2 regions of the Anaerobacillus sp. ABD4_527 genome follow, and region 2 is predicted to be linked to the other one. Evidence: a T-box and tRNA genes for the amino acid it is inferred to sense, from the RefSeq annotation. Region 2 holds a T-box; the other holds one or more tRNA genes.
What was found. The T-box of region 2 lies ahead of tyrS (tyrosine--tRNA ligase). A T-box ahead of a tRNA ligase gene usually reads a tRNA of that ligase, here a tRNA-Tyr.
Positions count from the first base shown of each region.

Region 1: it encodes a tRNA-Tyr, which carries the amino acid that the T-box ahead of tyrS (tyrosine--tRNA ligase) is inferred to sense. The anticodon was not compared.

Region 1 covers NZ_JBSWXZ010000001.1:773,172-780,684, reverse strand. The annotation lists gene ACXAHI_RS04070 (alanine/glycine:cation symporter family protein) at 1-21, opposite strand, end outside; gene ACXAHI_RS04065 (spore coat protein) at 146-403, opposite strand; gene ACXAHI_RS04060 (hypothetical protein) at 417-602, opposite strand; gene kynU (kynureninase) at 666-1,967, opposite strand; tRNA gene ACXAHI_RS04050 (tRNA-Leu) at 2,111-2,195, shown strand; tRNA gene ACXAHI_RS04045 (tRNA-Arg) at 2,204-2,280, shown strand; tRNA gene ACXAHI_RS04040 (tRNA-Pro) at 2,303-2,379, shown strand; tRNA gene ACXAHI_RS04035 (tRNA-Met) at 2,391-2,467, shown strand; tRNA gene ACXAHI_RS04030 (tRNA-Tyr) at 2,482-2,566, shown strand; tRNA gene ACXAHI_RS04025 (tRNA-Gln) at 2,571-2,645, shown strand; tRNA gene ACXAHI_RS04020 (tRNA-Gly) at 2,650-2,723, shown strand; tRNA gene ACXAHI_RS04015 (tRNA-Arg) at 2,807-2,880, shown strand; ZMP/ZTP riboswitch at 3,061-3,143, shown strand; gene ACXAHI_RS04010 (bifunctional 5,10-methylenetetrahydrofolate dehydrogenase/5,10-methenyltetrahydrofolate cyclohydrolase) at 3,183-4,028, shown strand; gene ACXAHI_RS04005 (SDR family oxidoreductase) at 4,155-4,895, shown strand; gene ACXAHI_RS04000 (DUF3900 domain-containing protein) at 4,941-6,008, opposite strand; gene ACXAHI_RS03995 (UDP-N-acetylmuramoyl-L-alanyl-D-glutamate--2,6-diaminopimelate ligase) at 6,230-7,513, shown strand, end outside.
Region 2 covers NZ_JBSWXZ010000002.1:51,841-59,353, forward strand. The annotation lists gene ACXAHI_RS12460 (hypothetical protein) at 1-11, opposite strand, end outside; gene ACXAHI_RS12465 (hypothetical protein) at 184-531, shown strand; gene hemH (ferrochelatase) at 715-1,644, shown strand; T-box leader at 1,824-2,044, shown strand; gene tyrS (tyrosine--tRNA ligase) at 2,105-3,346, shown strand; gene ACXAHI_RS12480 (FixH family protein) at 3,376-4,131, opposite strand; gene ACXAHI_RS12485 (YczE/YyaS/YitT family protein) at 4,386-4,979, shown strand; gene ACXAHI_RS12490 (GNAT family N-acetyltransferase) at 5,319-6,128, opposite strand; gene ACXAHI_RS12495 (organic hydroperoxide resistance protein) at 6,269-6,688, shown strand; gene ACXAHI_RS12500 (hypothetical protein) at 6,869-7,102, shown strand; gene ACXAHI_RS12505 (class I SAM-dependent methyltransferase) at 7,252-7,513, shown strand, end outside.

The DNA.
Region 1 (7,513 bases), on a different contig from region 2:
CGCATTAAGAATCGTTTCCATTCTAATCGCTCCCTACGAATATAGTGTATAACTTTAATATCCAAAAATAGGGAACGTGAAACTTTAATAAGATAGAAGTCTAGAAAACGATAAAAAAAACAGCCGGTTTGACCCGACTGTTTTTTTATTGTGGCTGTTGGCCGTTAAGCTGGTTCTTAACGTGCTGTACTTCTTGCATCTGCGCAGGTGCTGCTGGCTGATAGTACCCTTTTTGCTTCGCATAATGATAAAGATTATACTGCCTTTGTTCATCAGTATCTCTTATTTGTTGAAGCGTCTGACGCAGCTGCTCGTTGTCACATTGTGAAATAACACCGCCATAGTTGATCAGGCTTCCATTTAGAGCTGACAAGTAATCGTTGACCATATCCTTCTCATTCATTACGTTCTCCTCCTTAACCTAAAAAAGACATAAGCTGTTGTTTTGTATTTCTTGCATCTTGCGCATCTTTTTGCAGCATTTGCTTTAGTTCAGGACAAGTACAAGTTTGGGCATACGTATCAAGTTTATTTGCCAGCGTGTCGTGACCACCGATCATGTGGCGAAGGTTTTGCAACTCCAATTCATTCAACTGTTCCATAAAAGTCCCTCCTTCTATTGAATCAATCTTAATATTGAATGTTGAGGGACTTTTTATACGTGTTTACGCGATGATGTTTCGATTGTTGGTGAATTGCTCATACTCTTTAGTAGCCATGATTTCTTCTAATATATGTACAACGTTCCACACATCTTCAAACGACGTATATAAGGAGATCGGTGCAAGACGAATGACGTTTGGAGCTCGAAAGTCAGGAATCACGCCTTTGTTTTTTAACGCTTTGCAAATTCTAGCAGCTTCATTGTGTTCTATACAAACATGGCCACCACGGCGATGGTCCTCTGCAGGGTTAGCTAATGTGAAGCCAAAGCGATTCAGTTTTAAAGCAGTTAACTCCATTAAGTACTTCGTGAGCGTTAACGACTTTTCTCGAATTTGTTCAATGCCGGCTTCAGAAAAAATTTCTAACGAACCAATCAATGAAGCCATACTGAAAATATGAGGTGTCCCGATTTGGAATGCTCCAGCGGTTTGTGCATGATCAAGGTCATGACTCATATCGAATTGAACGTCTTTCTTCGAGCTGAACCAACCTGCAAGACCTGGTTTCTTTCCTAGGTGTTTTTCATGAACATAAAGACCGCCGACACCACCAGGTCCACTATTTAAATATTTGTACGTGCACCATACCGCGAAGTCAACACCCCAATCGTGTAAGTGATGTGGGATAACACCGATGGAATGCGCAAGATCAAACCCTATTATGATGTCTTTATCGTTTGCTGCTCGCGTTATTTTTTTGATGTCGAGTAATTGACCGCTACGATACAAGACAGAAGGGAGGAGGACTAGTGCGACTTCGCTTGTCATCTCCTTAATAATGTCGTCTTCATCGATCGTACGACCATCTGAACTTTGCACTTGAATAAGGTGTTCATCTGGTGATAATCCGTGAAGCTCTAGCTGTGCTTTTATTGCATATATATCTGATGGGAAAGTGAGTGAATCAGCGATGATCTTCGTTTTCTTATCACTTGGCTTGTAAAACGTTGTTAGCATTTGATGGAGGTTAGTGGTGATCGAACCTGTTGTGATCGTTTCATCTTCTTTTGCTCCGATAAGGGGTGCAGTCATCTTGCCAAGCATTTCTGCCATATAAAACCATGGTTGCTCCGCGTCTGTCCAACCATTGATTCCATGCGTTTTCCAATCGTCAATCGATTGGAGTAGAGAAGCTTCAGCTCGTTTTGAGAGAAGGCCAAGTGAATTGCCATCCATGTAAATGGAATGATCCGGAGTATAAAACTCATGTTTGAAGTGGCGTAGAGGGTCTTTTTCGTCTAGCTCTTTTGCATAATAAATGGACTGTGGTACACTCAATTTACTCAGCTCCTTTAGTATCATAATCGTATGGTAAAGAATGAGAAGCTGTCAACGCTTACATCGCCCGATATGAAAAAACTAAATGTTTTTTTGAAATAATGATTGACGGGTTTTGGGTACGGGTGTTATTATATTAATTGTCGCTGAAATGAAAGAAACCACATGCGGGTGTGGCGGAATTGGCAGACGCGCTAGACTTAGGATCTAGTGTCTTACGACGTGGGGGTTCGAGTCCCTTCACCCGCACCAGAATAGATGCGCCCGTAGCTCAATTGGATAGAGCGTCTGACTACGGATCAGAAGGTTAGGGGTTCGACTCCTCTCGGGCGCGCCATTACATAACATAGCGATGAAATCGGGAAGTAGCTCAGCTTGGCAGAGCACTTGGTTTGGGACCAAGGGGTCGCAGGTTCAAATCCTGTCTTCCCGACCATCACATAGCGTGGCGGTGTAGCTCAGCTGGCTAGAGCGTACGGTTCATACCCGTGAGGTCGGGGGTTCGATCCCCTCCGCCGCTACCATATAATTAAATAGTGGAGGGGTAGCGAAGTGGCTAAACGCGGCGGACTGTAAATCCGCTCCCTCAGGGTTCGGCGGTTCGAATCCGTCCCCCTCCACCATCTTTGGGCTATAGCCAAGCGGTAAGGCAACGGATTTTGATTCCGTCATGCGCTGGTTCGAATCCAGCTAGCCCAGCCATTTTGCGGGTGTAGTTTAGTGGTAAAACCTCAGCCTTCCAAGCTGATGTCGTGGGTTCGATTCCCATCACCCGCTCCATTACATAATTTTAATTAAGACTTTTCCAAGAATGGAAAACGTGGTATACTAACTTTCAGTTATCGTATCACACATACTACCATGCGCCTTTAGCTCAGCTGGATAGAGCAACAGCCTTCTAAGCTGTGGGTCAGAGGTTCGAATCCTCTAAGGCGCGTATCTCAAAACCTCTGAGTGGTTACACCACTCGGAGGTTTTATTTTGTGAGCTAAGAGAATGACGAGGAGTTCAAAAGGCGAACATTCACGCAAAAAATGAACCTATTATTAATTTCTACGTAAATTCGCACGCATCTCTCTTGATTTTCCCGCTTAATGTGCTACTATATCCGTAGAAACCTTATTGCAGTAACTGACGACAAATGTGGAAGTAACCACAAGGGAGCTGTAATGAATAAAGCCGGTCGTCTGGGCGAAGAAATAGTGATATTTCTTAACACTGTCTAGGAGGAATCAGTTCATGTCAGAATCCAAATTATTAGATGGAAAAGCAGTCGCAAATCGTGTGAAAGAACAGCTTAAAGAAAGAGTGGAAGCACTTAAAACACAAGGTGTTACGCCCAGCCTCGCAACGATTCTTGTTGGAGATGATCCTTCCTCTGAAACATATGTGCGAATGAAGGGAAATGCATGTGAACGTATAGGAATCGTATCAAAAAAGATTCATCTGCCAGAGGAAACAACCACCGAAACGTTGCTTGAAACCATAGAAGAACTGAACCGCGATGATTCTGTCCATGGTATTTTGCTTCAGCATCCTGTGCCGTCTCAAATCGACGAACGCCTTGCATTTGAGACGATCGCGATCGAGAAAGACGTCGATGGGGTGACGAGTGAAGGGTACGGACAGACTGCTCTAGGGTTTGGTACATACCCATCTTGTACACCTGCAGCAATTATGAAGATTATGGAAGACTATGACATCAATCCTGAAGGTAAGCATGCGGTCGTCGTAGGAAGAAGTCCTATCCTTGGAAAGCCCGTTGGTGCTCTTCTTTTAAATGAAAATGCTACAGTCACAACGTGTCATTCGAGAACTGTTAATTTGGCAACTCATGTTAGACAAGCTGACATCGTAGTTGCTGCCGTAGGAAAGCCAGAGTTCATCAAGGGTGAATGGATCAAAGAAGGAGCGATCGTCCTCGATGCTGGTTACAATAAAGGCAATATTGGTGATGTCGAATACGAAACAGCAAAAGACAGGGCGTCTGCGATTACTCCTGTTCCAGGAGGCGTTGGTCCTGTTACGATCGCGATGTTATTAAAACATACGGTAGATGCTGCAGAAAAATCTGTAACTAGCTAACGAAAAACTCGGGTATGACCCCGAGTTTTTTTATGTAGGAAAGCACATTTCATGAGCATTTTACTAATTGGTTTGGGAATACTGTGTTAGTCTCGTAATGAAAGATCATTAGTGAAGGGAGCATGAATAATGAAATTAGAAGGTAAAGTTGTACTCGTTACAGGCGCAAGCAGCGGAATAGGTGAAGCGATCGCACGTCATTTAGCAGATGAAGGAGCTAACGTGGTACTTGCCGCACGTCGAGAAGAGAAGTTAACTGATCTCGCTCAGTCTTTAAATGATCAATCGAACGGCAAAGCGCTCGTAGTGAAAACGGATGTAACCAAAAAAGAGGACATGGAAAACTTGGTTCAACAAGCGAAAGATACATACGGCAAAGTTGATATGATCATTAACAATGCTGGTGTTATGCTACTTTCGTTCATGAAGAATGATGAAGTGGATCAATGGACTCAGATGGTAGACGTAAACATTAACGGTGTTCTTCACGGTGTTCACGCCGTCTTACCTGACATGCTTAAGCAGAAGAGCGGACACATCGTGAATGTTTCAAGTGTAGCTGGTCACGAAGTATTCCCTTCTAGCAGCGTCTATAGTGCAACAAAATACGCTGTTCGAGCACTATCGATGGGACTTGAAAAAGAACTTTCGAAAACAGGAGTCCGTGTAACAAACATCTCTCCAGGTGCAGTAGAATCTGAACTTACAAACCATATAACTGACGACGAAGTACTAGAAATGTTTAAAGATCGTGCAGCATCGATGAAAAAGCTTCAAGCTGATGATATCGCACGTGCTGTTGTTTATGCACTAACACAGCCTGATTACGTCAACGTTAATGAAGTGGTTGTTCGACCGATGCAATAGGAAAAATTGCGCTACTACACAAAAAAAGCCAGCAAATGCTGGCTTTTATGATTCATTCTCACTCTTTTTATAGATTCGCTCTACAACTTCCTGAAGCGAATCTGGCTTATGGAACTCGATTGGAGAGAAGCCTTTTTCAAACGTAATCGAATCGGCTTCGATCGCAAGTACATATTTTCCATTCACTTTCGCTAAGTGAATACTTTCTCCAAAATCAGACAGCATCGCTTTAACAGATACATGATCGAGCTTAAGCTTCCATTCTACGTCAGGAGATTGTTCCACGATTTGTGAAGTAGCTTCCACTACTTGTTCTGTGGTAAAGTGCTCTTGTAACTCTCTCTTAGGACTCGCCGCCCATTCTTCCATCACCTGTTCGAACTGTTCTTTCTCTTCGCTTTCTGGTTGGAACGTTTCTTGTATGTGGTCCTGAACGATATCCATCGTTTGCGTCTTCACGATTTCTGGCATCGATTTTTCATATTCGACCCACTTTAAGAAGTCTTCGAAATACCGAGCATGTGAGGACTGGTGAACTTTAACTTCTGCGCTATCGATCATGCCCTCTTCAGGCATGTAGGGGTATTGGACAGATTTCATGTTTTTTGTTGTTATGGCCATCTCGATATTTTCTATTAGCGTATCTTCGTTAGTAATTGTTGCCACTTTCGGTTCGAAGTCACATTTCATTATAAAAAGGAACGGATCGTCGAATAGTTTAGTGAGCTTAGCGGATGCAACGATTAATACGCCACCTCGAATCGCGCTCGTATCAAGATACATCTGTACGATTTGATCTGCTTCTGACTCAAAATCATCAGCCGTTTCAGAGTACCTTGCTCTGTGAAATAAATTAAAATTCGGATTAGATGTCAACTCATGACCAGGTTCAACCATAAAACGACCGATCTTAGTAGGAGCTCCTTCAGATTTTGCGTGACGATCAACTTTTCTTTTTGTAATTTTCGCAAGCTCTCCATCTAAAAAAGATTTAAGGGGGCTATCGGTATATGTAACTTCATCTAGCGTTTGAAAATGTTTATACTGTGCTTCTTCATTTTCCTTTGGACCTTCTACGAGGTAAAAGGATAAATAGTTCATAGAAAATTCCATTTTATCACCTGTTTTCTTAATACGTTAATCAAGTATAGGCAAGGAAAATACATACGTCAATTACTGAATCCAGTAATTTCTTGATATAGGCTGTTCGTCAGTTGTAAACCATAAGCATAAGAATGTTTAACCCTATATGGAATAGGGGAAATAACGTTTAAATATGCAATTTAAAATTTTATTCTTAAAAGCAATATTTGACAGAAATGTGAGGCTACATGATGAATATACAATTTGACCTAATCAACGCTCGGATAAAAACCGTATATGGACCAAGCACTCAGAACATACAAAAACTTACTTTTCATTCGAAAAATGCGACTGAATCTTCTTTGTTCTTTGCGATAAAAGGAGAAAATCATGACGGTCACTTGTATATTGAAGATGCAATAAAAAGTGGAGCAGTTGCTGTAGTAGGAAGCGATTCATCTCTATTAAAAAGGTTTACGGAGGAATATCCTGAAACAACGTTTGTTGATGTTGAAGATGTGCGCATCGCCATGGCTTATTTTTCAAAACACTTTCATAACAGTCCAGATGAACAGTTGAAGACAGTTGGCATTACAGGAACAAACGGCAAGACGACAGTTGCTGCATACGTAAGGTCGCTGCTAACTCTTCTAGGTATGCCATCGGGTTCGATCGGTACGTCAGGTATTTATACTTCCAAACATAAAATCCCTTACAAAAAGAGTACCCCGACTACCCCAGAGTCAGTCGATCTTCATCAGATCTTCCATGATCTGCTCGACGCGAATGATTCTGCGGTTGCGATGGAAGTTACATCGATCGGTTTGGATCAGAAGAGAGTTGCAGGCGTTTATTTCGATGTAGCAATTCATACGAACTTATCTGTAGAGCATCTCGAATACCATAAAACCTTTGAGAACTATAAGGAATGTAAACTTCAGCTGTTTCGTCAAGCGCATTCAGCAGTCATCAATGTGGATGATGAAGGCATGGGACAAGATCTGTTAGATTTGTTTAACGGTCCTACCGTGACGTATTCGTTGATGCCTGAAACAAAAGCAGATTTAAAAGCGGTTGATATCAAGCATAGCGACACAGGTACGACCTTCACACTGGAAGTCAATCAAAAGGCGTACGAGGTTTATGTACCCGTGTTTGGTGAGTATAACGTCGCTAACGTGTTGTCAGCGATCGGAACTGCAATGTTGTTAGGCTATAACATCCCTCGGATTCTTCATGTGCTGACAATGCTTGAAAGCCCTGAAGGAAGGTTTCAAATTATCGAAGTACCACCTAATCAGAAAGTCATTTTAGATTACGCTCATACTCCTGTTGCATTAACGAGGCTCGTTGAAGAAGTTCGTAAGTTAAAGCACAGCCGATTGATCGTGATGATTGCAGGGATCGGAATCAGGGACTTTGAAAAGATGCCTAAGATGGCAAAAGCAATCGATGGGAAAGCGGATGAGATCATCGTAACGGTCGATCATCCAGGACACCATGACCCTTCTGTAATCGTTGATAAAGTGATGACG
Region 2 (7,513 bases):
CTGTTTTTCATGTTGATCCTCCTATGTGTATGGAATAGCGGTAGTTTATGTTAGTTAAAGGAAGATTAAACACGATACTTCGTTTGAAAGGAATATTGGGAAGGTGGCTTGTTTTGAATGATTAAGACTTCTTTGTAACGGGAATCAGGATACAGTGAGCCAAACGAAAAGGAGTCGATAGAGATGAGTAAAACATTACAAGCTTATTTTCCAACGGAGAACGAAGCAGAACGTGCAAAGGAAGATATGAAGAATTATTCTGTCACTAGTACTTCAGTGGAGGAGATTAAAGAGGATAAGGATTTATCGGTCGACGTCCCGGATTCAGGTCAAGGGTCCGCAACAGAAGCTGGCGCAAACAACGATTTGTTTTTCTCCAACGAAACACCAACAGGTAAGCAAGAGGAGAATGCAGATCCTGAACATAATGAGAAGCACTTCAACTATGTGCTATCTTTTGAAACCTCAGAAGATGATGATACAGAGCTCAGAGAAATCGTTACAAAGCATAATGGAGCAATGGAAAGGTAAGGATGTAAGGGAGTTAGGCTATAGCCTGATTCCCTTTACTATGTAACGACACAAAACGTTACCATTTAGAATATGCTATTCCCTTTGAATCGATTGCTGAAAAAGGGTATACTTCAAACTAGACGATAATCATTATAACTAGATATTCAATGTAATCCTTAAATTTGGAAGGGGAACACATTCATGGCAAAGAAAACAATGGGTCTGCTCGTGATGGCATACGGTACGCCATACAAAGAAGAAGATATTGAACGGTATTATACACACATTCGTAGAGGTAGAAAACCGGCAGACGAACAGCTTCAAGATTTAAAAGATCGTTATAAAGCGATCGGTGGCATTTCACCTCTTGCTAAAATTACTGAGGACCAAGCTTACGGACTAGGTGCTCATCTGAATGAAATTCAGGATGAGATCGAATTTAAAGTATATATCGGTTTAAAACATATCGAACCGTTTGTGGAAGATGCAGTTCAGCAGATGCATGAAGATGGCATCGAAGAAGCTGTAAGTATTGTACTAGCACCACATTTCTCAACGTTCAGCATCAAGTCATACAATGGACGTGCGAAAGAAGAAGCAGAGAAAATTGGTGGACCAATGATTACTTCTGTAGAGAGCTGGTACGACGAGCCGAAGTTTATTTCCTACTGGGCTAAACGCATCAAAGCGATCTTTGATGGCATGTCTGATGAAGAGCGTGAGAAGGCAGTCCTAATCGTATCTGCTCATAGCCTTCCAGAAAAAATCATCGCAAACGGTGATCCGTATCCAGATCAGTTGAAAGAAACGGCTGACCTAATTGTAGAAGAGTCAGGAGTTAAGAACGTTGCGATTGGCTGGCAGAGTGAAGGGAATACGCCGGATCCATGGATTGGTCCTGATGTACAAGATCTTACGAGAGACTTACACGAAAATCACGGCTACACGTCGTTTGTGTACGCGCCTGTTGGGTTCGTAGCTGATCATCTAGAAGTACTATTCGACAATGACTATGAATGTAAAGTCGTGACAGATGAAATCGGTGCAAACTACTATCGACCAGAAATGCCGAACGCAAAAGATGAGTTTATCGATGCAATGGCAACAGTTGTTCTAAAGCAATTGAATTAATCGTGAGAGCAGCGGTCTTAGACCGCTGTTTTTTTATGTTTGGAAAGAAAAGTAATCGTCGTTTTCAAAGCTTGGTGTTATTTTAAAGTTACGGTAAAGCGAGCTCGTACCGTTTCATTTTTTTATAGAAAACGATTGACAATACCTTTTATTGAAGCTAAAGTTATTTAAAATAAAAGAAACAGGCGAAGAAGAGGATGCAGTAGCGTTATACGATGTGTAGTGTCAGAGAACCAGTGGTCGGTGCGAACTGGTACAGCGTATTCGTGAATTACCCCTCAGAGTCTTTCTGATGAACAATGTAGTAGTCAGAAACGGTGAATTCCGTTACCGTAGTTGAGCCGAAAGACACGAGTGTCTTTAATCAGGGTGGTACCGCGTGATAAGCCACGTCCCTACTTAGATGTAGGGGCGTGGCTTTTTTGCATAAAATAAAAATGAAAACAGGAGGTCGAAAGGAATGGGCATGATCGAAAAGTTAACGGATGAACAACAAAAGGAAATGGAAAGGCAGTATGCGGTCTATACTCACGGAACGAGCGAAGTCATTCCTTTGGATGAACTTAAGGAAAAGATTGCAAAATCGATCATTACAGGTCGTCCGTTGAAAGTAAAACTAGGTCTAGATCCATCCGCACCAGATGTCCATATAGGACATACGGTCGTTTTAAATAAACTTCGTCAGTTTCAAGAAAATGGACACATTGTTCAGCTTATCATCGGAGATTTTACCGGGAAGATCGGTGATCCGACTGGAAAATCGACGGCGAGGGTACAGCTAACGGATGAAGAAGTAAAGCGGAACGCGCAAACCTACCTCGATCAATTTGGAAAGGTAATCGATCGAAGCAAAGTAGAGCTTTTTTATAATGCATCATGGCTTTCGGAACTGAAATTCGAAGATGTCATCGAACTAGCAGGTAAGATTACTGTCGCTCGATTGATCGAGCGAGATGATTTCGAGAAGAGAATCAACGCAGGTAAGCCGGTATCTCTACACGAATTCTTTTACCCTCTTATGCAAGGGTATGATTCCGTGCATCTCGAAAGTGACATCGAGCTAGGCGGAACCGATCAATACTTTAATGTTTTGATGGGAAGGCATTTACAGGATCAATTTGGAAAAGAAAAACAGGTAGTGTTGACGATGCCGCTATTAGAAGGATTAGACGGCGTAGAGAAAATGTCGAAGTCCAAGGGGAATTACATCGGGATTGCAGAGAAGCCGACAGACATGTATGGAAAAGCGATGTCGATACCCGATGAGCTCATTTCAAAGTACGTTGAACTCATCACAGATCTAGAATTGGTAGAGAAGGAAACGATTCGAACAAAGCTTACGGATGGCACCCTGCACCCTAAGGAAGCGAAAATGCATCTTGCTAAAACCATCGTCACGATGTTCCATGGGAAAGATGAAGCTTCAATGGCGGAAGAGCAGTTTAAGAATGTATTTCAACAAAACCAGCTTCCTTCTGATATTGAAGAAGTGAAGTGGAGTGGAGATGAAAAGACAAGTGTGCCAGCTCTCATAGTAGCACTCGGAATGCTTCCGTCTACGAGTGAAGCGAGACGTATGGTGAAAAATGGCGGAATCAAAATCGATCAACAAAAGGTTACGGATAGTTCTGCAGTCGTGACGGTCAAAGACGGGATGATCGTTCAAGTTGGTAAACGAAAAGTCAAAAAAATAACGCTATAAAAAAATCCCCCATATAAGGGGGATTTCATTTATTCAGTCACAGTTAGACTTTCTTCTGTATGTTCATGTAAGCCTTCATCATTTTCAGCATGAATCGTTACAGTGTACTCTCCAGCTTCTTCTAACGTAACAGTTCCTTGATACTCACCATCTTTTGTTTCCTCTGTCTCAATCCACTGTGCTTTTTCTTCACCCGTTTTAGAGATTTCAAATCGAATCGAAGCATCTGTTAAAGGTTGATTATCTTTTTGAAGATGAGTTGTTAATGAAATTTCTTCATTTGCCTTAATGGTATCTGGCTTCATCAAGTGAAACGAAACAGCATCCCCGTGGTGGGCGTGTTCTTCATGACTTTCATGATCTTCATGATTTTCTGATGCGTCCTCAGAGCCAACTTTCACTTTGCTCTTTGGCATCGTGTGAAGGTCTCTTGCGGTTACGTGTGATTGCACAACGTATGTTCCATCTTCATCGATCGTTTTCTTTACAGTGTAGACACCTTCACCATCGTGAGTGGCTTCTATCATTTCGCTATTGTCTTTGTCGCCTTCTTTCCATATTTCAAACATCACTTCGTCTGCATCTTCAACCTTTTCATCACCTTGCGTAACGGTAGCGCTAAATGTGAGTTCCTCACCTGTTTTAGCAGTTTCAGGCGAATCTAAGGCAACGTCTAGCGGTTGAGGATCAGCCGTTCCACTTTCCTCAGTATCGTTGCTATTGTTCTGGCCGCAAGCTGCAAGCACGAGAATGAGTAACAGCATGAGCATACTTACTTTTTTCATATGAGACATCCTTTCATTAAAAACCTATGTAAAGCTTCATTATTGCCAAACAGGGGGTTAGGCAAACGAGCTTCTCACTATTAATAGTAGAAAAGATGGTAGAGGTTCTCAAGTGTTTGTGAGTTTGAGTTGTGTCGACTTGATGACAAAAAGTGATAAGGTATGAATAAGTTGAAAGTAGAAATAGAGGTTGATAGGATATAAGGAATTAAAATACACGAAGTGGAGGGGCTAGTATGTGAAAACGTTTTGCTATTTATGTGACAGGATTAGGGTTACTTACTTTAGGGATCTCGCTCTCAGTCATCTCAAAGCTTGGAACATCCCCATTCGATGCACTTCTTGTCGGGTTATATAAAACGGTAGGCTTATCGATTGGAAGCTGGGAAGTAATCATCGGTGGATGCATGGTACTCTTTAATGCCATTGCAGAGCGAAGAAAGCCAGAGCTTCTTGCGTTATTGACCTCCTTAGTCACTGGGATAGGGATCGACGTATGGATGCATCTATTAGGAGATAACGTGATGCCGACAAGTATCGTGGAACAAAGTCTCCTTCTACTTTTAGGTTTGCTGCTGAGTGGTCTCGGTATCGCGGTTTATCTACAATCGAATTTTGCTCCGATCCCCATCGATCGGATGATGTTTGTTGTGAAAGATTTAACTGGAGTTACCTTACCGTATTCAAGAGCATTGATCAGTATCTTGCTCGTTATCCTAGCGTTCTTTTTCAATGGACCTATTGGGGTGGGCACAATGTTGAATGCCCTTTTCATGGGTGTTTTGATACACCTCTTTACTCCAGTAAGTGCAAAAGCCATTCGCAAATTGAGGTTCACTCCATCATAAAAGCGGTCTCTAGGGACCGCTTTAGCTTGTTGAAAAACCTATGTCGTTATACGGTGCTCCCGATGCCGTAGTCGATGACGATCGCACGCTTTCCGCGGACGAACGGCCGAGCCCGAGGTGAAACCCACACCCCGGTCTCGGCCGCCCGTTCAACCGCAGGAGTCCGCGATCGTCTCTCCTACTGTTATGAGAATAAGTCCAAACGAACATTCCGTCCAAATGGTTTAACAGACGAATATGGACCTGAGGCCGTTTATCCATCATCGACCACTCAAACTCAAATCTATCACTGAACTTCTTTCTCTACATTCTAAAAGCGGTCTCTAAGGACCGCTTTATTTATAGTTTCATTGCAAAGTTTGTTTCAAAGGTAGACATCGTCCACTTTTCAATCTCACGAAATCCGATTCGTTTGTAGATGTTACCAGCTTCAGGATTATCATAAAAGAGGCAGAGGTCTTTGCCTTCTGTTAAAACGTCATAGCACAGCTTCATCATGCATTTCGTAGCATACCCTTTACGTTTAAAGCCAGGGCGCGTACATACTCCTACGATCATGGCAGATTGAGAGTTTTCTGCAGCAGTGGAGGCAGCTGTAACGACTTGTCCATCAATCGTCATATAATAGGTTCTAGAAATTCCTTTGTCTAGATTTCTCTGTTTTTCTTCTACCGTTTCAGAAGAATTAAACTCATCGATCGCGTTATGAAGGTCGTGAATGCTAGGGATATCTTCTGTAGTAGCGATTCTTACATCTTCTAAGTTTGTAAGTGAGAGCTTTTCAACATTATCACATTTAGCATAATACATTTTTCTTTTTGATTTAGCAGGATGCGTAATGTGTGCCTCCACCTGTTCTGTAACCCGCTCTAAACCAGATACCATAAGAAAGTCTTGATCTTCTGAAATGATGGATGCGAAACCGGCAGCATCAAACTCGTTCGAAGCAAAAGGAATGTAGTTTTTCTCATACTTTAAGAGAACAGCCCGCAATTCTCCTTCACTAGAAAAATCGCCCCATAATTTTTGAAAGGGTTGGTCGTAACCGAATGCTTCGATATCTCCAAGAATAAATAAGTTTTCAGCGGCATACGGCGTTAACAATGAAATACACGCTGCATGATCCGCTTCTGTTAGTCTTCTAATCATCACTGCGGCCTCCTTTTCCTTCTTTAAGGAACTATTTTACAGAAGATTTGAAAAATGTAAATCTTTTTCTCATGATAGTTTAAGAGTTCCTTCAGAGAGGTAAATAGGGGATGTATACTTATATAAGGAGATGATGTTCGATGAGTAAAGTAATATTCACTTCAAAGGCAACTGCTGAAGGCGGCCGAAAAGGAACTGTAAAATCTTCTGATGGTTTAATCGATATGAATCTTGTGATGCCGACAGAGAACTCTGATGAAAAGGGTACGAATCCAGAGCAGCTGTTTGCAGCAACATACTCTGCTTGCTATGATGGCGCGTTGAATCTTGTTGCATCGAATAATAAGAAAGAAATCGAATCGAAAACAACAGCTGAAGTTAGTTTCTTAAAAGATGAATCAGATGGCGGTTTCAAAATTGGGGTTACACTGAACGTAGAAGTGAAAGGTGTTAGCCAGGAAGATGCTGATATGCTTACGAAGGAAGCCCACAAAGTTTGCCCTTATTCAAAAGCGACTCGTGGAAACATCGATGTAGAAATTAACGCAAAAGCGGTCTAACCATCTGATAGCAGGCTATCGAGTGTACTCGGTAGCCTTTCTTCTTTTGGTTAAGGCATTAGCTAAAAACGAGAAACAGACATAATTACCCAGTTTAGTTTGTATTCTAAAGGGTAAGCAAACGGTAAGCCCTGCTCCCTCCAGGGGTACAGGTTATTTTAGTTGAAAGGGGAAAGAGCCGTGAAGCAATCCGTGGGTACGTTTAACCACAGGTATTCAGTGGTGCTTTATCAAACCGAAACAGCTGTGAAGAAGTCTAAAAGCTTGGCACAGAAGAATGTCGATATTCGGAAGCTTTCACAAATGACAGGATTCTCAGAAGAGCAAATCCTAGAAGCAATGGAGTTCGGAGACCCTTCATTCAAACTAAACCGGCCATCTCTTCCAAAGCAAAATATCCATTTGCAAGTTTGAAAGACAAACTTTTGGAGGGACAGGTCATAAGAAGAATATAGGTGTTTATAAAAATCGGCCACTGGTCGATTTTTTTATTCTCCAAAAAGGGGTAGTGCGGAAGTTTGTCGAAGGAGGTTTACCAAGGAAATGTAAATGGAGGCGTGTTTATGAAGGTTACGAATACGACAAGAGATATCTACACGAATGAGGATCTTATGAATCTACTGGATTCTTTGTTAAGGGAACCAACATCATTTTGGGACAAGTTTTATGAAGATAGAGATAAACCGATTCCTTTCTTTAAACAAGTTCCTGATGAGAATCTTGTTTCATGGCATATTCCGAAAGGGCGTGCGCTTGAAATTGGTAGCGGTCCAGGACGCAATGCGATTTATCTTGCTAAGCATGGCTTTGAAGTAGATGCGGTCG